Linked DNA regions of Hahella chejuensis KCTC 2396. The protein of the gene in region 2 interacts with the protein of the main gene of each other region in a pairwise test. Links are inferred from orthologs where the notes say so. Each region holds a gene or a part of one and is shown on either strand. Other genes may lie near its edges.

Region 1 (2,822 bases), 3.4 Mb from region 2 along the record:
CGCCAAGCTTGAACACATGCTGGGAGAGCTGAAGAAGGCGCTGACAGAAACCTTCAAGCAACAATCTATAACCAGCGCGCAAAACGATGCGCCTAAGCCACCGGCTCCTGTCGCAGCAGTCATAGAGCAAAAACTCACCCCTGCTATAAAGACAGCCGTAGAACGGCAGAGCGAGTACGAAGACGCTGCGCTGGCGGAATATCTGACCAAAATAGATGAAATGGAGTGCGGAGCTTGGATTGAGTTCTCACTCGTTAATGGAACCCGCTTCAGATGCAAGCTGTCCACAAAAATTGAGGATTCCGATACCTACATATTCGTTAATCGCTTAGGCTTGAAGGTCGTCGAGAAAACCCGAGGCGAATTGGCGCATGAGTTACGCAAAGGACGCATCAAAGCGCTGGAAGAAGGCCTTCTATTCGACAGAGCGATGAATGCCGTTATCGGCAACCTGCGAAAGATGTCAGGTAAAGCTGCGTGAAGCGGAATAGGACTACCCGCTTCACATAACTGACGCAAACTCATTTCTACCGCCTTAGGAAATAAGTTAAATTCGCTACAGACCTCAAGCCCCATGTGTTTTATGCCTGACAGTGAATTTAACGGTGGATGCGCCGCCAACGCCATTTTCTTATCTATCCTTGCTCACGCAGGCATACTGTTCCTGCTCTTTTCCATTCAGCTTCCACAGAAAGAAAATCCAACAATCACAATCACTCTCAACGCCCGGACGGTTAGCACTCCTGGAACTCAACAAACTCAAAGTATGCCTGCGCAAACCGAGGCGCCAAAGGATATTGTTGACGACACACTCCCGTGGAAGGGCTCGCAACAAGATACTTTTTCGGGAATACCTCGCCTGAATGCAAATCGCACCAACCTGAACTGGGTAAGCAACCTGTTTAAAGGCGAGTCGGAGTCCGCCGACAAAAAGCCCAACAGGCCGGAAAGCGAAGCGTATGAGATGGACGCGTCTATTCTGGAGCTACTGAGAAGCCAGCCGTCAACACATTCGACCTTCTGGCCCTACCTTGTTCGCCACTTGGCGCAAAATCGTCTGTACAACAATCAATATGAATATAGCGACCTTACAGAAGCCCGCACGGTCGTGCTCAAGTTGCAGTTTCAAGAGACAGGCATGCTAGTAAAAGCGGAAGTTGAGAGAAGTAGCGGAGATGAGAAGCTGGACGCTGCAGCGATTCGCAGCGCATACGCCGCCAACCCCTATCAACGCCCCCCTCCTTCAGATAGCGTATTTGGTTACAGTTATCTGGTGCAGATACTTTACGCCCCCGCCAGCTAGACAAAGCGACAGACCCAAATCGCATACTCGAAATGGTTATTCCGCGACAGCAGCGCCCTTCACCATTCCCTGTAGCTCACCGGACTCATATAACTCAGCGACGATATCACACCCGCCAACCAGCTCACCTTTAATATACAGCTGAGGATATGTTGGCCAATTAGAGTAGGTTTTCAACGCTTCGCGAATTTCCGGGTGCTCCAGAATATTTACATAAGCAAATTTTTCACCGCAGGCCATCAATGCCTGAACTGTACGAGCAGAGAACCCGCACTGAGGAGCATTCGGCGTTCCCTTCATAAAAAGAATGATGGGATTACTGGTTAATTGCTCTTTGATAACTTCGATGACATCCATAAACCTAACCTTTAATAACAGTCATTGAGTGATTGGTTGACTATTTTACTATGTTTTTAAGCGCTGGCGATGATGATTTAATCAGACAACGACCTAATGCGCTGCAAATTAGGCGCTTCGCCCTTTCTGGAACGGAAGTATACGCGAAAAGAGACGCTTCTTCAGGGGCAATTAGTCGCTTCTTAGCCAGGAAATTTGAGCCAGATCAGGGCCTCCCTGGGCTTCGTTGCCATGTGTAACAATTATCTATACTATAGCTGTTGGAACAGGCAGCCGGGGCTGCCTTTTTGCGTTATATAGGGTTTTCAACCATATATAGAGTTTAAGGTTGTATATAAGAGGACGAAGAAAATGGCCGGTCCAACCCTGATGAATACTTATGGCAGACTGCCCATCGCCTTTACGCATGGAGAAGGTTGCTGGTTATACGATACTCAAGGCAACCGCTATTTTGACTCTGTAACCGGCATCGCCGTATGTGGGCTGGGACATGCACACCCCGCCGTATCTGAAGCGGTTTGCAACCAATCCAAGAAGCTTTTGCACTGCTCCAATCTTTATCAGGTTCCTCTACAGCAACAGCTGGGCGACCTGTTATGTCAAGTCGCCGGTATGGACAGTGTTTTCTTTTGCAACTCCGGCGCCGAAGCTAACGAGGCCGCAATCAAACTGGCCCGCCTATATGGTAAAAAGAAAGGTATTGAGTCTCCTTCAATCATTGTTATGGAGCACTCTTTCCACGGCCGCACCCTCGCCACATTAAGCGCCACAGGCAACCGCAAGGTCCAGGCCGGGTTTGAGCCCCTGGTGTCTGGATTTGTACGCGCGCCATACAATGATATGAAAACCCTGGAGAATATCGCACGCGCCAACAACAATGTCGTGGCAGTGCTGATGGAGCCTATCCAAGGTGAAGGCGGCGTAAATATCGCACCTGTGGAGTACCTTCACGCAGTTAGAAAACTGTGTGACGCCAAAGGCTGGCTACTGATGCTAGATGAAGTGCAAACCGGAAATGGCCGCACTGGCGCTTATTTCGCCTATCAGGACTACGGCATCGCTCCCGACGTGGTGACCACCGCCAAAGGCCTGGGCAACGGTGTCCCTATCGGAGCCTGCTTGGCGAAAGGCGTCGCCTCCGAGGTGTTTCACCCTGGCTCGC
Region 2 (4,868 bases):
GAAGGAAGTGATGTTCGCGCGCTCTCGCGATAAAGGTGAAAACTACACGCCGCCGAAGCAATTGTCGTCGTCCTCCGGCCAATCCAGCGCGCCGGATGTGGCGGTGGACTCTCACGGTCGAGTGCATGTGGTGTGGCAGGATACTTTGTACGGCGCCTCTACGATTCTTTACGTGCGTTCGGAGGATGGCGGCAAAACTTTTTCCCAGGCCGTCAGCCTTTCTGGGGACGACAGCGCCTCGGTGCGGGCGGATATTCTGGTGGACTCGGGGAACGTGATCTATGTGGCCTGGACCGACACCGGGACGGAAGAAGTGATAGTGACCCAGAGCGTGGACGGAGGCGACAGTTTTCAGCAAGTCGCCAAGATGAAAGCCAACTTTGTCTCCAGCGTGCGTATGACGGCGGGAGGAGATCGGCGTATCCACGTGGCCTGGACCAACGCACAGAATATCTATCACATGTATTCCAGAAACGGCGGGCGCAGCTTCTCCCGGCCGGTGAGTATTTCCGCTAGCAGTGCGGCGTCATCTTCCGTTTCGCTGGCGGCGGATGCGGGCAGCAATGTTTACATCGGTTGGAGTGAGCAGATCAATGATGAGGCGGAGATATATGTGGCGCGATCTGAGGATGGCGGGCAGCATTTTGCGCCGCCCGGCAACATCAGCCGTAATCCGGGTTCCTCAATCGGCCCGGATTTGACCACGGATACCGACGGCGTGTTGTATGTCGTTTGGCAGGATACGACCCCGGGCAACTACGAAGCGATGTTCGCCTACTCCACAGACAGAGCCCTGACGTTTTCCCCCGCCGCCAATATATCTCCCAGTGAATTGGGGTCCCTGGTGACCAGGGTGGCGGTCAATGAGTCCGGCGGCATATTCGTCGCCTGGGACGATAATCGCAGTGGCAATTTTGAGATTATCGTGGCGCGAGGGATGCAGGGCTTGGCGGCGATCAAGAACGCCACCGCCAAGCCCTCTCCCTTCAGTCCAAACGGCGACGGCTCCAATGACACGTTGAGAGTACGCGCCGATTTCACCGCTCCGCTGCAATGGGAGGCCTCTGTCCTCACGCCGGAGGATGAGCCGGTGAACGTGTTTCGCGGCAATGGAGAGCGCTTCGACTTGACTTGGGATGGGCTGGACCACAATGGCGTAGTCACTCCGGACGGCTCTTATCGGTTCTTGATTACTGGCGTGGATCTGGACGGCGTGGCGGCGGCTCCGGCAGAAGTGTATTTCAGCGTGAACACCGTATCAGACTCGGAACCGCCGCAATTGTTGAGCTATGAGTCCAACTATGCGGAATTTGGTCCAGATGGCGATGGACGGCGCGATAACGTCACGCTTAAAGCAAGCTTCAACAAGAATCTCGATTGGACGCTTAGTTATCAAAACCGGGATGGAGTGGAATTGTTTCGTCAACAAGGCAGCGGCGTTTCGCTTGATAAAGTGTGGGACGGCCGTGATTTCAGCGGCGTTAAGGTGGCGGATGATCGTTATGTGATTGCGTTGTCAGCCACAGACACCCAGGGAATCAGTGTAAATGGCGAGTTGCGGGTGATTGTGGACACCGTCGCCCCGCAATGGGCGAATATCAGCGTCACGCCGGAAGTGATTACACCCAATGGAGATCAATCAGACGACAAGGCGCGCCTGGAGTTTGATCTCAATGAAGGCGCGTTGACGACAGTATATGTCTACGAGGCGCGAGGCGGTTCTCTGGTGCGAGAGCTGTATCGGGAGCCTTTGATTGGCGAACGCCGTGTCGCGATAGACTGGGACGGACGTTCCGGCACAGGGAATGTCGTCGCGCCGGGAAAGTACATCTTTAAAGTGTGGATGCGGGACTATGCGGCCAATCGCGCGGAGCCTTATCCAGTGGTGGCCGGCGTCACAGTGAGATAAGCGGTGGTCGCTCCGCTCGTCGAATGCGGCGGAGTGGTTTATAGTGTAGTCATTATCTACGCCGCGACGGGTCCCGTCGCGGCGGCTTGCTGTCTAATCCTATCTGCTGAATAAAATATGAAAATCCAGATCTCTGTTGAGAATAAGTTAAAAGAGGCTTTCACTCCGACGCACCTGGAGGTGATCAATGAAAGCCACATGCACAGCGTCCCCCCTAATTCGGAAACCCATTTCAAAGTGGTGTTGGTGACGCCGCAATTTACCGACATGCGTTCCGTGCAACGGCACCAGAAAGTATATGCAGTGCTGGGCGAGTTGATGCAGCAAGGCATTCACGCGCTGGCGCTGCATACCTTCACCCCGCAGGAATGGCTGGAAAAAGGCCAGGCCCCAGACTCGCCCAATTGCATGGGCGGTAGTAAAAAAGCCAAAACGGAGTAGGGCGGTCAATGAGCCAGTTCTTCCAGATTCATCAGGATAACCCGCAGGCCCGCCTGGTTCGCCAGGCGGTGGAAATCATCCACAGCGGCGGCGTTATCGTTTACCCCACGGATTCCGGTTATGCGCTGGGATGCGCCATCGGCGATAAAAACGCCGCCGACCGCATCAAGAGCATTCGCCGCCTGGACGATAAGCATAACTTTACGCTGGTGTGCCGGGATTTGAGCGATATCTCCACCTACGCCAAGGTGGACAACAGCACTTATCGACTGCTGAAAAACCATACCCCCGGCGCTTATACCTTTATTTTGACGGCGACTTCGGAAGTGCCGCGCAGGTTGCTGCATCCGAAGCGGCGTCAAATCGGCATCCGGGTGCCTGATAACCGCATTGCGCAGGCGTTGTTGGAGGAGTTAGGGGCTCCGTTGATGAGCTCTACCTTGATTATGCCCGGCGAAGAAATGCCGATGACCGATCCCTATGAGATCCGTCAGATGCTGGAGCATGCGGTGGACTTGATCATCGATGGCGGTTTCTGCGGCATGGAGCCCACCTCCGTCGTTGACCTGACCGACGATGCGCCGGTGATCTTGCGGGAAGGCGCGGGCGACGTTTCCAGTTTCTGAGAGAATGCGCCGCCGGTATCGCCGGCGGCTGACGTGATCAGCTGATGGAGATGGAGAAGGCGGAGCCGGAGTTTGCGGTCATCTCCGCGGCGGCGGACCCCATTTTGTGAAAGCGCTGTACGATGTCCTGCAGGGAATTGTTCTGTGGGTTGGAGGAAAGCAACGAACTGAATAGCGAGTTGTCGCCCCCATAGGCATTCTGCAGACGCATGACGTTCTGCACGTAATCCAGTGCGGGCTTCTGATTGCTCAGACGTACGAATGTTTGCTTGATATCCGGGTTGCGATTGATATCCGCTTCAATCTTTTGTTTGGCCTCTGTCGGAATCGCGCCGGAAATTTCCAGCGCGCCGGTTTCGCTGCGTCCCAGGCGAACCTGTCCGCGTACGCTGGTGACGCCATACTCGGCAAGCTTTTGCCTGAGCGTCTGCTGCACAAAGGCAGTATCTTGCCCGACTCCTTGTTGGAACTCTTTGATCATGACCCGGGGACGGGAGCTTTGTTCCTGCTGCTGACCCGACAGGGTCACGGTTCCTGGCTCAGGAAGATTGTCCATGGCCGCGTCGGCCTTTGTCTGCTGGGCGGCGGTGGGCTGTTTCAGGCCTTCGTACGCCTGATTTCCATATTCAAATAAAGTGCGAATTAAACCCATGACGGCTACCTTGTAATTTCTGAGTGCGTTGTTTCCGGCATTGGAAAGCGCGTATTCCTGACATATTCAGAACTTATTCAAATGCTGTGCCAGCAATCGGCCGGGAATCCAACATGACGAACGGGGCGCTATTGGCTAACATGGGCGCCTGATTGACGACTCAGAGTAGTTAAATGGCTGACACCTTTTATTGGTACGATTTCGAGACCTGGGGCGCAGATCCCCGCAGAGACAGACCTTCTCAGTTTGCGGGCGTGCGCACGGACTTGGATCTCAACCCCATCGAAAAGCCGCTGGTGATGTATTGCATGCCGGCGGAAGACGTATTGCCGCAACCGGAAGCCTGCCTGATCACCGGCATCACGCCACAGAAGGCGCTGTCCGAGGGCGTGAGCGAAGCGGAATTTATCCGCCTGATCCATGAGCAGTTCTCGCGTCCGGGAACCTGTGTGGTCGGCTACAACAGCATCCGCTTCGACGATGAAGTCACCCGCAACACGCTGTACCGCAACTTCTACGATCCATACAGCCGGGAGTGGCGCAACGGCAATTCCCGCTGGGACGTCATCGATATGGTGCGGCTTACCTACGCCATGCGGCCCGACGGCATAAACTGGCCCATGAACGCAGAAGGCGTCCCCAGTTTTCGCCTGGAAGAGCTGACCAAGGCCAATGGCGTGACCCACGAGGCGGCGCATGACGCTATGTCTGATGTGTACGCCACCATCGCTGTGGCGCGTCTGATCAAGACGGCGCAACCCAAGTTGTATGACTACGTGCTCGGCCATCGCAATAAGAAAGTTCTGGAAGGGCTGGTGGATATCGAACGCATGAAACCCCTGTTTCATGTGTCTTCCAAATTTCCGGCGGCTTTAGGCTGCTGCGCCATGGTGGCGCCCATTGCGCGTCATCCAACCAATCCCAACGGCGTGATCGTCTATGATCTGCGCGCTGATCCCTCCACCTGGACGCACTTGCCAGTGGAGAAGATTCGAGAGCGCATCTTCACGTCGAATGAAGACCTCCCGGAAGGCGCGGAACGTATCCCGCTGAAAGTCGTGCATCTGAACAAATGCCCCATTCTGGTTGAAAGCAAAATCCTCAAAACCATGGACCCGGAGAGATTGCGCGGTTTTCAGCTGGACGGCGACAAGCTGAGATCGCACCTGCAGGCGTTGCGTCAGGCGGAGAATATTCAGCAACGGGTGGCGGAAGTGTTCAACGAACCCATGGACGACAG
Region 3 (2,827 bases), 5.0 Mb from region 2 along the record:
CCTGCAGACCCATGTCCGGCGTAACGTCGATTTCCCGCCAACGATAGCTGGCGTCGCCGTCCACGGTTGCCTGCAGTAATCGCACCGGCGCGTTCGCGCCATCAACGGCCCACAGTCTGCCTGCGCCCTGGCATGGGGGCGCTACGCCTTGTATACGGGGCGGATCGGGGCGCATGATTTCGCGCACCTGCTTGCAGGACGCCGCTTTCAGGCCCCGGTCCTGGCTGCCGATAATATTCTCGACGAAGGGGTTCGCGGGGCGGTGCAGAATATTTTCCGGTGTGTCGTACTGGACTATCTGACCTGCGTCCATCACCACAATACGGGTGGCGAGCTTCAATGCTTCTTCAATATCGTGGGTAACGAATACGATGGTTTTTTTAATCTGCGATTGAATCCGCAGCATCTCTTCCTGCAGGCTTTCCCGGGTGATAGGGTCGAGGGCGCCGAAGGGTTCGTCCATGAGCAGAATGTCCGGGTCCGCCGCCAGCGCGCGCGCGACGCCAACCCGCTGCGCTTGTCCTCCTGACAATTCATGAGGCATTTTTTCGGCGAAAATGGCGGGATCGAGGGCGAAAAGCTCCAGTAATTCATTAACCCGATTTTGTATGCGTTGCGGTTCCCATTTAAGTAGGCGAGGGACCACGGCGATATTTTTCGCTACGTTCCAGTGTGGAAACAGACCGATGCTTTGAATGGCGTAGCCAATCCGTCGGCGCAGCGTGTTGATCTCGAAGCTGGCGATTTCCTGGTTATTGATCAGAATGCGGCCTTTGCTATGCTCCGCCAGTCGGTTGATCATTTTTAGCGTGGTGGACTTGCCACAGCCAGAGGTGCCTACCAGCACGCAAAAGTCGCCGCTGGCGATATCTAAAGAGAGGTTGCGTACGGCGTAATGCTCGCCGTATTGCATGGATACGTTGTCCAGTCGGATCATGGGGCGCCTCGGGTTGTGGCGGTCAAAAATGCGAATAGAGCGTCTGCGGTAAGCGCGAACAAAATGGTGGGAATGGCGCCTAACAGCACCAGATCCATCGCCGCCTGTCCCAAGCCCTGAAAAATGAAGGTTCCCATACCGCCGGCGCCGATTAACGCGGCGACGGCGGTAAGGCCGATGGTTTGCACGGTCATGATGCGCAGTCCTTCCAGAATCACGGGAGCCGCCAATGGCAGGCGCACCTGCAGGAATACCTGGCTTTCACTCATGCCCATGCCGCGCGCAGCCTCCAGAACGGGTTCAGGGGTTCCGGTGAGAGCGACGTAAGCGTTACGGGTCATAGGTAATAGACTGTAGCCAATCAGTGCGATCAAGGCCGGGGTGAAGCCAATGCCCTGAACGCCGATAGCGCGCAGCCACTCAAACTCGTTGGCGAGGTAACTCAGAGGCGCGATCAATAGTCCGAAAAGCGCCAGGCTCGGGATGGTCTGCAGCACGCTTAGCACGCCGAATAATCCGCGCCGGGCCTTTTCCGAACGCGTCGCCCAGATGGCGAGCGCCATGCCCATCAGTGCGCTGGGCAGCATTGACCAGAAAACCAAGCTGAAATGCGCGCCCATCTCCGTGACAAACTGCCGTTGTCTGACATGAAACTCCTGCGCCAGGGATAACTTTTCCAGTGCGCCATAGTGATAGGCGATAGCAATGGCCCCGCCCACGACTATGACGCTGGCCAGTTTCAGCCAGACGCCAGCCTGTAACTTATGACAGGCTTCAACCACGATCAGCGCCATAAAAAAGCCAGCGAGCCAGAAGCCGCCACCCAGCGCTGCACGGCCATGGCGCAGGCCTTCGGCTGCGCGTTCCAGGCCGAATACGCCCGCCATCACCGGCAATAAGGCGATCACTGTAGTCGCCGTCAACAACATGACGAGATAAGCGTTGTATGTGGGGCGCCAAGATAAAAAGGCGATGGCGACGGCTCCGCCGAAAATGGGGAGGCTCCACTGCAGGGAAAGCGCATTCGTTAACGCAACGCCTTCGCCAGGAAGTATGCGATTAGGTTGAAAGGATGCGAAATCCAGAAACAGCAGCGCGACTATGGCCAGGACGGACATGGATAGCGTCACACGGTTTGCGCCAGACAGCGCGCTGTTGTTTCTCGTCGGAGATGTGTGGGTCAGAGCAGTCCGGCGGATTGTAGAAACTCCCGGGCGACTTCTTTGGGGTCCAGACCATTTACGGCGACGTCGGCGTTGAGGCGTTGTAGCGTAGTCAGGTCGAGCTTTTCGAATATCGCGTCAATCATTGGACCGATGTCAGGATTTGCTTTCAGCACTTCGCCGCGGATCACCGCTGCGGGCTCATAGACCGGCTGCACATTGCGCGGGTCCTGCAACACCACCATATCCAGAGCGCTCAGACCGCCATCAGTTCCATACGCCATCGCCGCATTGACGCCGTTGGTGCGCAGGGCGGCGGCGCGTATAGTCGCGGCGGTGTTGCCGCCGGATAATACCAACAACTGGTCGGCGCTCAGTTGAAAGCCATAGGCTTTCTGAAAGGCGGGCAGGGCGAACTCAGATTCCACAAACTCTGCGCTGGCGGCGAGCTTTATTTCTCCGCCATCTTTCAGAAAACGGGAAAGGTCATCCAGGGTCGCCAGTTTTTGTTCTCGAGCCAAATCGCCGCGTACGCTAATCGCCCAGGTGTTGTTGGCGTCAGCGGGATGCAGCCAGACTAAATTATTGGCGGCAAGGTCTTTTTCTTTTGCGGTGGCGTAGGCTTTGGCCGGGTCCTTCCAAACCGGGCTGTCCGCCATATCGAAGAAGAAGGCCGCATTTCCCGTGTATTCCGGATAAACGTCTATCTGGCCATTGATCAGCGCGG

The links. Proteins that work in one complex are often made in the same cells at the same time.
Region 1: the proteins of HCH_RS22480 (region 2) and grxD interact in binary tests that used the Escherichia coli proteins (3 or more experiments, as listed by UniProt). The link is inferred for Hahella chejuensis KCTC 2396 from one-to-one orthologs.
Region 3: the proteins of HCH_RS22480 (region 2) and HCH_RS00735 interact in binary tests that used the Escherichia coli proteins (3 or more experiments, as listed by UniProt). The link is inferred for Hahella chejuensis KCTC 2396 from one-to-one orthologs.

What each region holds. Positions count from the first base shown.
Region 1 is NC_007645.1:1,787,571-1,790,392, reverse strand. It holds grxD (Grx4 family monothiol glutaredoxin), read right to left. Parts: upstream 1,661-2,822; coding sequence 1,340-1,660; downstream 1-1,339. Other genes in the region: HCH_RS07985 (aspartate aminotransferase family protein), read left to right, coding at 2,012-2,822; HCH_RS07995 (TonB C-terminal domain-containing protein), read left to right, coding at 584-1,303; HCH_RS08000 (DUF1631 domain-containing protein), read left to right, coding at 1-481. UniProt on the Escherichia coli protein: Monothiol glutaredoxin involved in the biogenesis of iron-sulfur clusters.
Region 2 is NC_007645.1:5,145,106-5,149,973, reverse strand. The notes cover bases 905-3,688. They hold HCH_RS22480 (BolA family protein), read left to right. Parts: upstream 905-2,026; coding sequence 2,027-2,350; downstream 2,351-3,688. Other genes in these bases: HCH_RS22470 (hypothetical protein), read right to left, coding at 3,014-3,628; HCH_RS22475 (L-threonylcarbamoyladenylate synthase), read left to right, coding at 2,359-2,976; HCH_RS22485 (exo-alpha-sialidase), read left to right, coding at 905-1,909. In the rest of the region: more of HCH_RS22485, read left to right, coding at 1-904; sbcB (exodeoxyribonuclease I), read left to right, coding at 3,802-4,868. UniProt on the Escherichia coli protein: Transcriptional regulator that plays an important role in general stress response. Has many effects on cell morphology, cell growth and cell division. Acts by regulating the transcription of many genes, including dacA (PBP-5), dacC (PBP-6), ampC and mreB.
Region 3 is NC_007645.1:173,357-176,183, forward strand. It holds HCH_RS00735 (ABC transporter permease), read right to left. Parts: upstream 2,068-2,827; coding sequence 934-2,067; downstream 1-933. Other genes in the region: HCH_RS00730 (ABC transporter ATP-binding protein), read right to left, coding at 1-937; osmF (glycine betaine ABC transporter substrate-binding protein OsmF), read right to left, coding at 2,118-2,827.